Regions from separate parts of the Parashewanella sp. 2210YD4-3 genome, predicted to be linked through region 3. Evidence: predicted binding sites of a transcription regulator. Region 3 holds the regulator's gene; each other region holds the start of a gene.
What was found. Region 3 encodes LexA, which represses DNA repair genes until DNA is damaged. Its sites were predicted from a motif close to TACTGTATNNNNATACAGTA; they were not measured.
Positions count from the first base shown of each region.

Region 1: a site for LexA is predicted at 1,618-1,637, ahead of recN (DNA repair protein RecN). Genes of this name have one in related genera too.
Region 2: a site for LexA is predicted at 1,467-1,486, ahead of AC1EU0_RS06190 (LexA family protein). Genes of this name have one in related genera too.

Region 1 is NZ_JBWQOG010000001.1:54,346-57,634, forward strand. It holds gene AC1EU0_RS00200 (hypothetical protein) at 1-1,526, opposite strand, end outside; gene recN (DNA repair protein RecN) at 1,656-3,289, shown strand, end outside.
Region 2 is NZ_JBWQOG010000003.1:205,870-209,158, reverse strand. It holds gene AC1EU0_RS06195 (Y-family DNA polymerase) at 1-1,052, opposite strand, end outside; gene AC1EU0_RS06190 (LexA family protein) at 1,056-1,457, opposite strand; gene AC1EU0_RS06185 (antibiotic biosynthesis monooxygenase family protein) at 1,570-1,890, opposite strand; gene AC1EU0_RS06180 (alpha/beta hydrolase) at 1,901-2,878, opposite strand; gene AC1EU0_RS06175 ((2Fe-2S)-binding protein) at 3,053-3,247, shown strand.
Region 3 is NZ_JBWQOG010000017.1:33,386-36,674, forward strand. It holds partial or broken gene coxB (cytochrome c oxidase subunit II) at 1-452, opposite strand, end outside; gene AC1EU0_RS18625 (cell division inhibitor SulA) at 1,065-1,538, opposite strand; gene lexA (transcriptional repressor LexA) at 1,535-2,152, opposite strand; gene AC1EU0_RS18635 (hypothetical protein) at 2,394-2,768, shown strand; gene AC1EU0_RS18640 (hypothetical protein) at 2,916-3,289, shown strand, end outside.

The DNA of each region.
Region 1 (3,289 bases), on a different contig from region 3:
TCACTTAAACGCGTGTTGATATTTATTTCATCTAATGTTCCAGGAGTCTTTAAGGGGTTAGGGAAAGGAATATCGGCATAGGTAGAATCCATTCTTCTCTTTAATTCAAAAGATGATACGACACCACAACCACTTTCCTCCGTTATAGATGTACAATCACCTTTATTGATATCAATAAAGTCAATTAAAGGCATCAGACCCGTTTGGTATCCTGTAATGTCGCTGTTAAAAAATGCGTTATCATCATTTGTGGAAATTGGAGATGTCCTACTTGCCCAATCATTCAGATTAGGGAATGAATTAAAAAAGCTACTTACTTGAACTTGCTCACTACCCGTTTTCACAGCAAAAGATTTCGCTGTCCAGATAAATTTTAACTCTGGTGCATTAAGGTTAGTAAGCAAAATACTTTGAGGATTTTTAAAAACCTCAGTCGATACTACTGCTTGTTGTTGACTTGTAAAAGTTTGGCTAGCCGTCTCAAGTAAGTCAAAGTCGTACTCATTACCTAAACTATAAGTAGCTTCTTCAAAAACTAATTGACCATTAGAAATAAAACCTCTGTTAACTGCATCTGAAGGAGTAACACCATTAATTTTTTTCTCAGTGAGTTCTAGTTTATCCTGCACTACCTGAAAATGGCTAAAAGCTAATTGTGGCTTGTCTTTATAGGTATTCAACACTCCTTGAACTGAATTGGCTTTTTCAAAAATACTAATGAAATTAGCAGGGGTAGAGTTTTGTCTAGCCTCAAGAAGGACAGCTTCTTCGAAGTAGTTTCTAAGATGAGGCTTACTATCAGACAACTCAATTTGTTGAGGTGCCTGAATCTGATTTTCAACCTCGTTAATTTGAGATGTTTGATTTAAAGTGTTAATCGTGTTGTGCATCGCAAGGTGGTGTTTTTGCTTATAAGTTAGCGTTTGCGATTCGCTCAAGCTTTCATTGATTAAAGACAACTCAGAGTGAAGCCGTTCCATCATTCGCACTGAGATATTTTGTAATCTTTTTCTTTCGATACTTTGGTCTATATTAAACTCAGTGCTATTCGGTAAGTTGTCACTTATATAATCAAAACAGGGTTCCACATCGATTAACAAAGCACGCTGAGCTTTATTGGCAGCTTCAACATCAGAAACTCCAAAGCTACTATAATGATGCGCTGCAGAGGTTTTTGTAGAAACAATTGAACACCCCGCATTAGCAACTAACTTAAGTGACTTATTAACAAGTTTGCCATTACTAGCAAAAGTTGAATCCGGATTTATTTCAGCCAAAAGTGAACATTGCTGTAAGCTTGTCTGATCAAAGCCATTAATATCGAACACCCCATTTTTGATTGTGTAACTGGTATCTTCATCACTTCCACATACTAAGTCACCATTACAATCTAAACAGACTTTGGCATTTTCTACATAGCTATCAGCCAGCAACACTCTATGAGCTGAACGTTTTTTAGAGTCCGTTCCACAACCGGAGATTGAAAGCATTAAAGTTAGGGACAAAAGTAAATAGCGGCAAATCATGTGAGTACTCCATCACATCAAACACTAAACAATCTTAGCTAATGAGCAAAAAAACACCAATAATCACTTTACTGTATATAAAACCAGTGTATACTGTTTATCAATACAGTACTTTTGACTGGAGTTAGGATGCTCTGCCAACTAAACATTCAAAACTTTGCCATTGTAAAATTTCTAGAATTAGACTTTCAGCAAGGAATGACCAGCATTACTGGTGAAACTGGAGCTGGTAAATCTATTGCAATTGATGCCTTAGGATTATGTTTAGGTAATCGGGCTGACTCTGGCAGTGTTCGCAATGGTGCAAGTAAAGCTGAATTATGCGCTAGCTTTAATATTTCCAACCTTCCCCAAGCAAAAAAGTGGTTGTCTGATCACGACCTTAACTTAGAAGATGACTGTATCTTACGCCGTACTATCGGTAATGATGGTCGCTCAAGAGCTTATGTTAATGGAAACCCTGTTCCTCTCTCACAATTAAAAAGTCTAGGCCAGCTTTTAGTGGCAATTCATGGTCAGCATGCTCACCATGCCATGCTAAAAAACGAACACCAGCTTACTTTATTAGATAGTTATGCTAATCATCAGGGATTAATTTATAAAGTTCAGCAACAATTCCGTAATTTCAAAAATGTACAGACTGAACTCAAACAGTTAAAAGCAAGCCAAGATGAGCGCAATGCTAGAAAACAATTGGTTGAGTACCAAGTCGATGAACTAAATGAGTTTGATTTAAAACAGGGTGAATTTGAACAAATTGAACAAGAGCATAAGCGCCAAGCTAATAGCGCTGAGCTGCTTCAAAGCTGTCAACAAAGCCTATCACTTTTAAGTGAAGATGAAACCAATATAGAATCAATGTTGAACCAATCAGTTCAGCTAGCTTCAGAGTTAGAAGGCTTAGATCCCAAACTCAAAACCATTACAGAAATGCTTAATGAAGCTTTAATCCAAGTGCAGGAGAGCAGCGGCGAAATTCAGCATTATGTGAATGGGCTTGAGCAAGATCCTGAACAATTTGCTCAACTCGAAGAGCGTTTAACCAAAGCAATGCAATTAGCACGTAAACACTTAGTCAGCCCAAACGAATTATTCGAGCATCATCAACTTCTCAAACAAGAACTTGAATCTCTTTCCCAAGCAGAAGGTAAACTTGACGATATTCAAACAGTGCTAGAACAAGCTCGTACAAATTATCAAGCTGCAGCGAAAAAGCTCAGCCTAAGCCGTTTAAGATTCGCGAAAGAGCTGAACAAGTTAGTCACAACTTCGATTAAAGAGCTAAACATGCCAAATGCTAAGTTCTGCATTGAAGTCAATCACACAGAACAAGCCATGACTGATTTAGGCTCAGATCATATTGATTTCAAAGTGACAACTAACCCAGGTCAGCCATTAGAACCTCTTTCTAAAGTCGCATCAGGCGGTGAGTTATCGCGAATTGGGCTTGGTATACAAGTAATTACTGCCCAAAAAGTTTCTACGCCAACACTCATTTTCGATGAAGTCGATGTGGGTATATCCGGTCCGACAGCAGCTGTGGTTGGCCGAATGCTAAGAAGCCTTGGAGAGTCTACTCAAGTCTTTTGCGTCACCCATTTACCTCAAGTTGCAGGTAATGGCCATCAACAAATGTTTGTGAATAAAAAAGTGGTCAAAGGTGGAACTGAAACCTCAATGGTACCTTTATCTGAAGCAGAACGCATTGAAGAGCTAGCTCGATTACTGGCAAGCGATAAAATCACAGAGCATGCCATTGCGAA
Region 2 (3,289 bases), on a different contig from region 3:
ATATCCACTAAATCTAATAACCCAACACCAACTTTGTAATAACGAACCCCATTTTCAAAAAGTTGCTCGATTACTTGAGACACGGCAGCACAAATTTCCATAGAACAATTCGATGGCCTAGGAAAACTTAATAAGCGTTTAAAAAAGCGCGGTTGCTTATCATGAGGAGAGCTGTGAGCAAAGATCAGCATTTGGGTACAACCAGAGCCTTGTTTTCGAGCTTTAGCCACTGCAATACCTGCGTGTTTAGATAATGCTTGATGTAACTCTGCTTTATTAGTGATTCGATTACCCATGCTGCGAGTAGAAAAGATTTGTTTACTGTCCGCTTTTACCTCATCCCAGTGTTTGCAACAAATGCCATTAAGTTCATTAATGGTACGCTCTACTTCAACACTAAATTGTTTTCTGGCTAATTTAGCGGGCATCTTAGCAAGCTCATAAGCCGTATTTACTCCTAGTAACCTCAGTTTTATAGATAACTTGCGACCTATTCCCCACACGTCTTCAACATCGGTAAGCTGTAAAAGTGAGGCAATACAGGAAATAGAGTCTAGTACGCACACGCCGTTATATACTCGATGTTTTTTTGCCGCATGATTTGCAAGTTTTGCTAAGGTCAATGTCGAACCTATACCGACGCATACTGGCAGTCGAGTTTCTTTCCAGACGGTTCTTCTGATCAACTGTCCATGATCCACTAAATCTGGAATTGTTTTTGCGGTATTTTTAAGCGACAAGAACGTTTCATCAATTGAATATATGTGCTGTTCAGGTGCAAAGCGTCCAATGGTTTGCATCAATTTGGAAGATAAGTCGGAATACAGTTCATAATTTGACGAACAAACAATAATCCCTTTCTGTTCACATAAATGACGGGCTTGAAAATACGGAATAAACTTTTTTATTCCGGCTTCTTTGGCAAGACGGTTTGCTGCCACAATGCAGCCATCATTATTACTTAGCACTATGATTGGCTTACGGCGCCAATCAGGTCGGAATACGGCTTCCGCAGAACAATAAAAGCTATTAGCGTCAACAAGGGCAAACATTGATTAGCCCAACAATGCGCTAACGCGATGGCAACGAATTGAACGAATAATCACTCCTTCGATAGAAAACTCATCGTACTCATTTACTGTAATTGCTTGATATTGTTCGTTGGCAGAAAGCAGCTGCTTACGCTTAGCGTCATAAATCTTACAGACAAACTCACCATTAAGGTTAGCCACCACAATATCCATATGCCGACGATGAACATGCCTGTCGACAATCAAAACATCATTATCAAAAATCCCAACACCTTGCATGCTATCTCCTTTCGCTCGGCCAATAAAAGTCGCGCTAGGATGCTCGATAAGCAACTCATCTAGACTTAATGTCAGCTGTGAGTATTCTGCAGCTGGGGATTCAAAACCTGTTACTCCTGCTTGAGCATATATAGGAATTATCTTCATATATCGATACACTGTTTATTTATACAGTATATATTAGCAAGGATTATCAGATAAGGTAAAGATCAAATAAATTGTGATAACGACTGCAGATAAATCTTATAGACTTCCTTCATCATTTAAAGCTGTATTCTTTTTCTACTCTAACGATGCGAGTTGTATATTCTGAATACCACTTTTCCTTACCCAATTGCTGCGCTTTCATATGATTTTGATTGTTTTTCCAATCTTTTATTGCTTGTAAGCTTTCCCAGTACGATACGGTTATACCTATAGACTCGCGAGCAGACTCTACGCCAAGAAATCCCGGTTGCTGTGCAGCTAACGTCATCATGTGATTTGCCATATCGGCATAACCATCTTCAATGTTGGATCTCACTGAAGTAAAAATGACCGCATAATAAGGTGGCTTTGGTGTATTACATATTAGACTCATAACACTGCCCTTACTCCGATTGAATAAACGGTAATATATGACTCGGTTGTGGTGGACTAACACGACCTGTGGTGATCGCTTTTATCATATGTTCTATGACAGGGCTTGCCACGCCATGCTTATTATCAAGAAAATAACTATGCCCTTTTAAATCAAACTTGTTATTAAAATTATCACAATCAATTTCATAAACATTCTTTGGTAACTGTTTTAAATCATTAGGTCCCGTCATTCCCATTCGACGCGATAAACATTTATGACGTAAATTAGCTAATTTTGAGGCGGGCATAGCCAAGTCATCTCTGGCGAAATAAACACATAGATTACGCGCTGAATCGCTCAAGTAGTGACCAGGTTTGTTAGCCTCTAAAATTTGATTATCAACATCAGCGGCCACCATAAAAATATTTCGAAATAGCAATGGCATATTATTAGAATTATATTTCGTCGCCCAGTCAGCTATCGCATTTACGAGTACTCGATTCCCCATAGAGTGAGCTAATACATTCATCCGCTTAAAACATGGATGCTGTTGTTGCTCAGCCTCTCGACGCCATTGTTCAAATTTACCCAATAGTCTTGAAAAAGCTGGGCCACTGGCATCAGCAGCATCTTGATCATCCCAATAATCATCAATAAAGGCTAAGGCAGAGTCATCATCACACGGCCAAATGATTGGGATAACTTCCACCAGCTGTGATGATTGCTGATTAATCAAGTTTTGAAGCTTATTGGCATTTTCAAAAACATCTGGCTCCATATTGTTATTAAAGCCATGAATGTAAAACAAAAGCTGAGTATGAGCAGGTAAGGATTTTAAATGCTGAAAGAAATCATGATGCAGAATTTCGGTATATTCATCGGCATTATGGCGCTGACAAAAATACAAGTACTGTGATACTGCAGTATTTTGATAATCAAAACTGATCCGTCTACCTTTACGGGAGCGCGCCGACTGTTTTGGAGTTCGGTTGGTGATAAATAACAAGTTAGTATCCCTTTGCCAACATATTTAACAATCGATCTTATGGCTGTTTTGTGAGCAAGGTCAACTTAATTTAAAGAGATAAACCTAAAACTCGACCCTTGGTATTGATAATGATTCGCATTGTGAATACTATCTATACCTAAATCGATAAGCAGAAAAATAAGAAATTAGAGTATGTATGTTTGCGTTTGCCATGGGATAACTGAAAAGGATATACAACAAGCCATAAATGATGGTGCGGAGCATGTTAAAGAACTGCGCGATTCTTATGATTTAGGCACCGATTGCGGTAAGTGCCTCTACCTAGCAGCCAAAATATTGAAAGATAATAAAACAGACCTAAATTACGACTTAGCTAAGGCAGTGTAAGCGTTTAAATATACAGGAGCTATTCTGCTCCTTCCGACCTCC
Region 3 (3,289 bases):
TCGATTTGATCTCTTGGAGTGGCAAGGACACTGTAAAAGCCTACGCCTTTATCAAAATAATCGTAATGCCACTTCCATTGTGAACCGGTGATCTTAATGGTGAGATCAGAATTACTTGAATCTTCCATCGCCAATAAGGTTTTGGTTGCAGGAATGGCCATAGCAATCAAAATCACAAATGGAATAATGGTCCATAAGATTTCGACTTTGGTGCTTTCATGAAAATTGGCCGCAACGGCGCCCTTAGATTTACGATGTTTGATCATGGCGTAGAGCATCACACCAAAGACAATCACCCCAATAACACAGCAGATGTAAAAAATAGTCATGTGCAGGTGATAAACTTCTTGGCTTATCCCCGTCACGCCCTGAGTCATGTTTAGGCGCATCGATTCGGCCCAAACAGGCGGCACCATTAGTGCGGCCAATAAACAATACAACACTCGCTTCACTTGACGTCTCCTTTGTTAAACAAAGAAGAGTTACACAGTATCCCTTAGCCCTATGCGAACTCTCCGGTTCCCAAAAGCTTGTTGATATCTAAGAGCGTAGTGGTTTAAGTTCCAATAACTCCGAGGTGAGACGGTATGGCGTGTCTGTTACGGTACGACAATGGTAATGCTACTTTATACGGCTTTTGTGTTTCCACTTTGGCGCTTAACAGCGAATCAAATAGTACGACAGCTTTTTCACTGGGACATTTCAACCTATGCAGCAGAATGAGTTTTCTGCCTTACTTTAAGGAAAGCATCCTTATTGAATTTTGCTAGGTTTTTATGTCTTTCTTTTAATTAAACTTTTTGCACATGATAATAAATTGTTAATTTATTATTGAGATTACCATACTTGGTGCTTACCGATTGATCAAGTTAAGGTTTTTGATATTTTTATTTAATGGGAACGGCAAAAGGTGAAAAACCGAATTGTAGTGGTGATGAGAAGTGAAGCCATGAAAGCTCTTCATCGGTAGATTATAAAAAAGAGACGTGATGTCTTAGGCAAAGGTCATTGACTACAGACCGATGCCGTAATAATTGAAGCGAGCCTCAAGTACTACAGAAAAGTTAGTGAGTGTGAGCCGCTATAGATGATGTTTTAATTGTTGTCGTTGGGACTTCAGTTTCTGTTTCAAAAATAATGCCCATCGCACGTGCGCTTTTAGTGATTAATTGCAAGCGACGTTTGTCTTTCATATCTAGGCTGGATGTCCAGCAAATGGCGGCACTGCTGGTGCCAGAGGTCAATGCTTTTTCCATTGCCCATAAAGTTTCAACTTCATCTTTAGTGTGGACTAACAAAACTTTGTCGATGGCAATTCCTGCTTTAGCCAAAATGGTTTTGAAATTGTTGCTTGGGGGATTGATTAATACTATCCATCGCCCTTGATGGCTCAGTTGAGCCAACTGTGGACTTAGCGTTTGCAGTTCCGTCAATCCATAAGACTGTGTTTGCACAGTGTTAATGGCTTGAGGTTGCCAAACATTGTCACTTTGCCAAAGTCCTGGGTGGTGTTGCGCTCCTATTGTTTGCATACTCATAACCATTCTCCATTGCGTATCACACCAACAGCTAACCCCTCAATTTCACATTGTTCGTAGCTTAAATCGACTTCAATTGGGGCGTAGTCTTCATTTTCAGCATGTAGATAAACCACATTTCCTTTTTGCTCAAAACGTTTAACGGTGACTTCGTCTTCAAGCCGTGCTACCACCACTTGACCATTATTGGCTTGTTGCTGCTTATGTACCGCTAACAAATCACCTTCTAAGATGCCTATATTTTTCATACTGTCACCACGAACACGCAGTAAAAAGTCGGCGGAAGGCTTAAATAAGTGAGCATCGACTTGATAATGTTGTTCAACATGTTCTTGAGCGAGAATAGGTGCGCCAGCGGCAACTTGGCCAATTAACGGTAGACCCGTTTCTTGAGCTGTCACTTCTTGAGTTAAACGAATGCCACGGGAGGTACCGGGCATGATCTCAATGTAGCCTTTTTTGGCTAATGCTTTTAAGTGTTCTTCAGCAGCATTGGCGCTACGAAAACCTAAACGACGAGCAATTTCAGCGCGGGTTGGAGGCATGCCCGTTTCTGAAATATTGCTTTTGATCAATTCTAAAATTTCGGCTTGTCTTGGCGTTAGAGGTCTCATCGCAATACCTGTTTGTTCATACAGTGTTACTGGTATTATATACAGTAATCTATATAGCGCAAGAGTTAACCAAATTTATCTTGAATTGTTGAGTGCCATAAGTTTGAAATTAAACTTCGCCATAAAAGCCTACAGCTATAAGGCACAGTTAGAAAATGAAGGACAAGAGATTAACAATGATTCACTCGTTTAGTAAGTGATTGGATTTTATACTGAGTTTTATTTTAGCGAGTCACATCCAATGGCAGCAGTACATCCAGATATTTTTCCTCCACAGCAAGTTGGTTATGGCAGTGTAGGTGTAGCCGGTAGCGCTTCACTGCCACAGGGCTTATCTAATGGTGAACGGAAGTATCAATGTAATCCAGAGTCTCTCTCTCAAATCAAGGAGTCTTATATTGATCCTGATGAGCATAGAGAGCTTATTCAGCATGAGCCTATGAGGCTACGTATGTTGCTTGCTAAATTTATGAGTGTTGAACCACATAAGATAACAAGAGATAAAGACATGTGTTGCCCATGTTGGCTGCTTTGTTCCTGCTTAGAAACTAAAGCTTGTGATTACTTTTGCTTGTTTTGTTGCTGGCGAGAAGCAAAAGGGAGTGAAGAAAAATAATAAGTTACCGCATTGGATTGACTGGGGTTAATCAACGGTCTAATTGGCACTATCCTCTAACATTTGCCTTTGGGGAGTTTACCTAAATTAAGTCAGTGTTCAGCTTTTAATTTATATAATGAGACTTTTACTTTTATAGAATTGCCAATGGAAGCGATAAGATCTCAAAATCAAAGTGACCCTCCTCCAAGTTATGCGCAAGCCATGAGTAAAAGTGGTGTGGCTCATGCAAAATCCCGAGATGTTGATTCAAATGCGAAGTTAACGCCAATCTCAGGTCAGCACTATGCTTGTATCCCCAATGCGCCAGACACCGTTGCAGATATTTTTGATGTTCGAGTAACAGGGATAAAAGGCTTTTTTCGAAAATTGGCAGGTAAGTCTACTGAGTTCAAAGTGAAAGTGTATTGCTCTGCAATATTAATATTGGATGATACCCCGGAAATTGATTCAGGGAAATATCACCCTTGGCGAGTAGGTCTTGTTGAAAAAGGCGTTGAATCTTCTCTTAGTTTTAGACT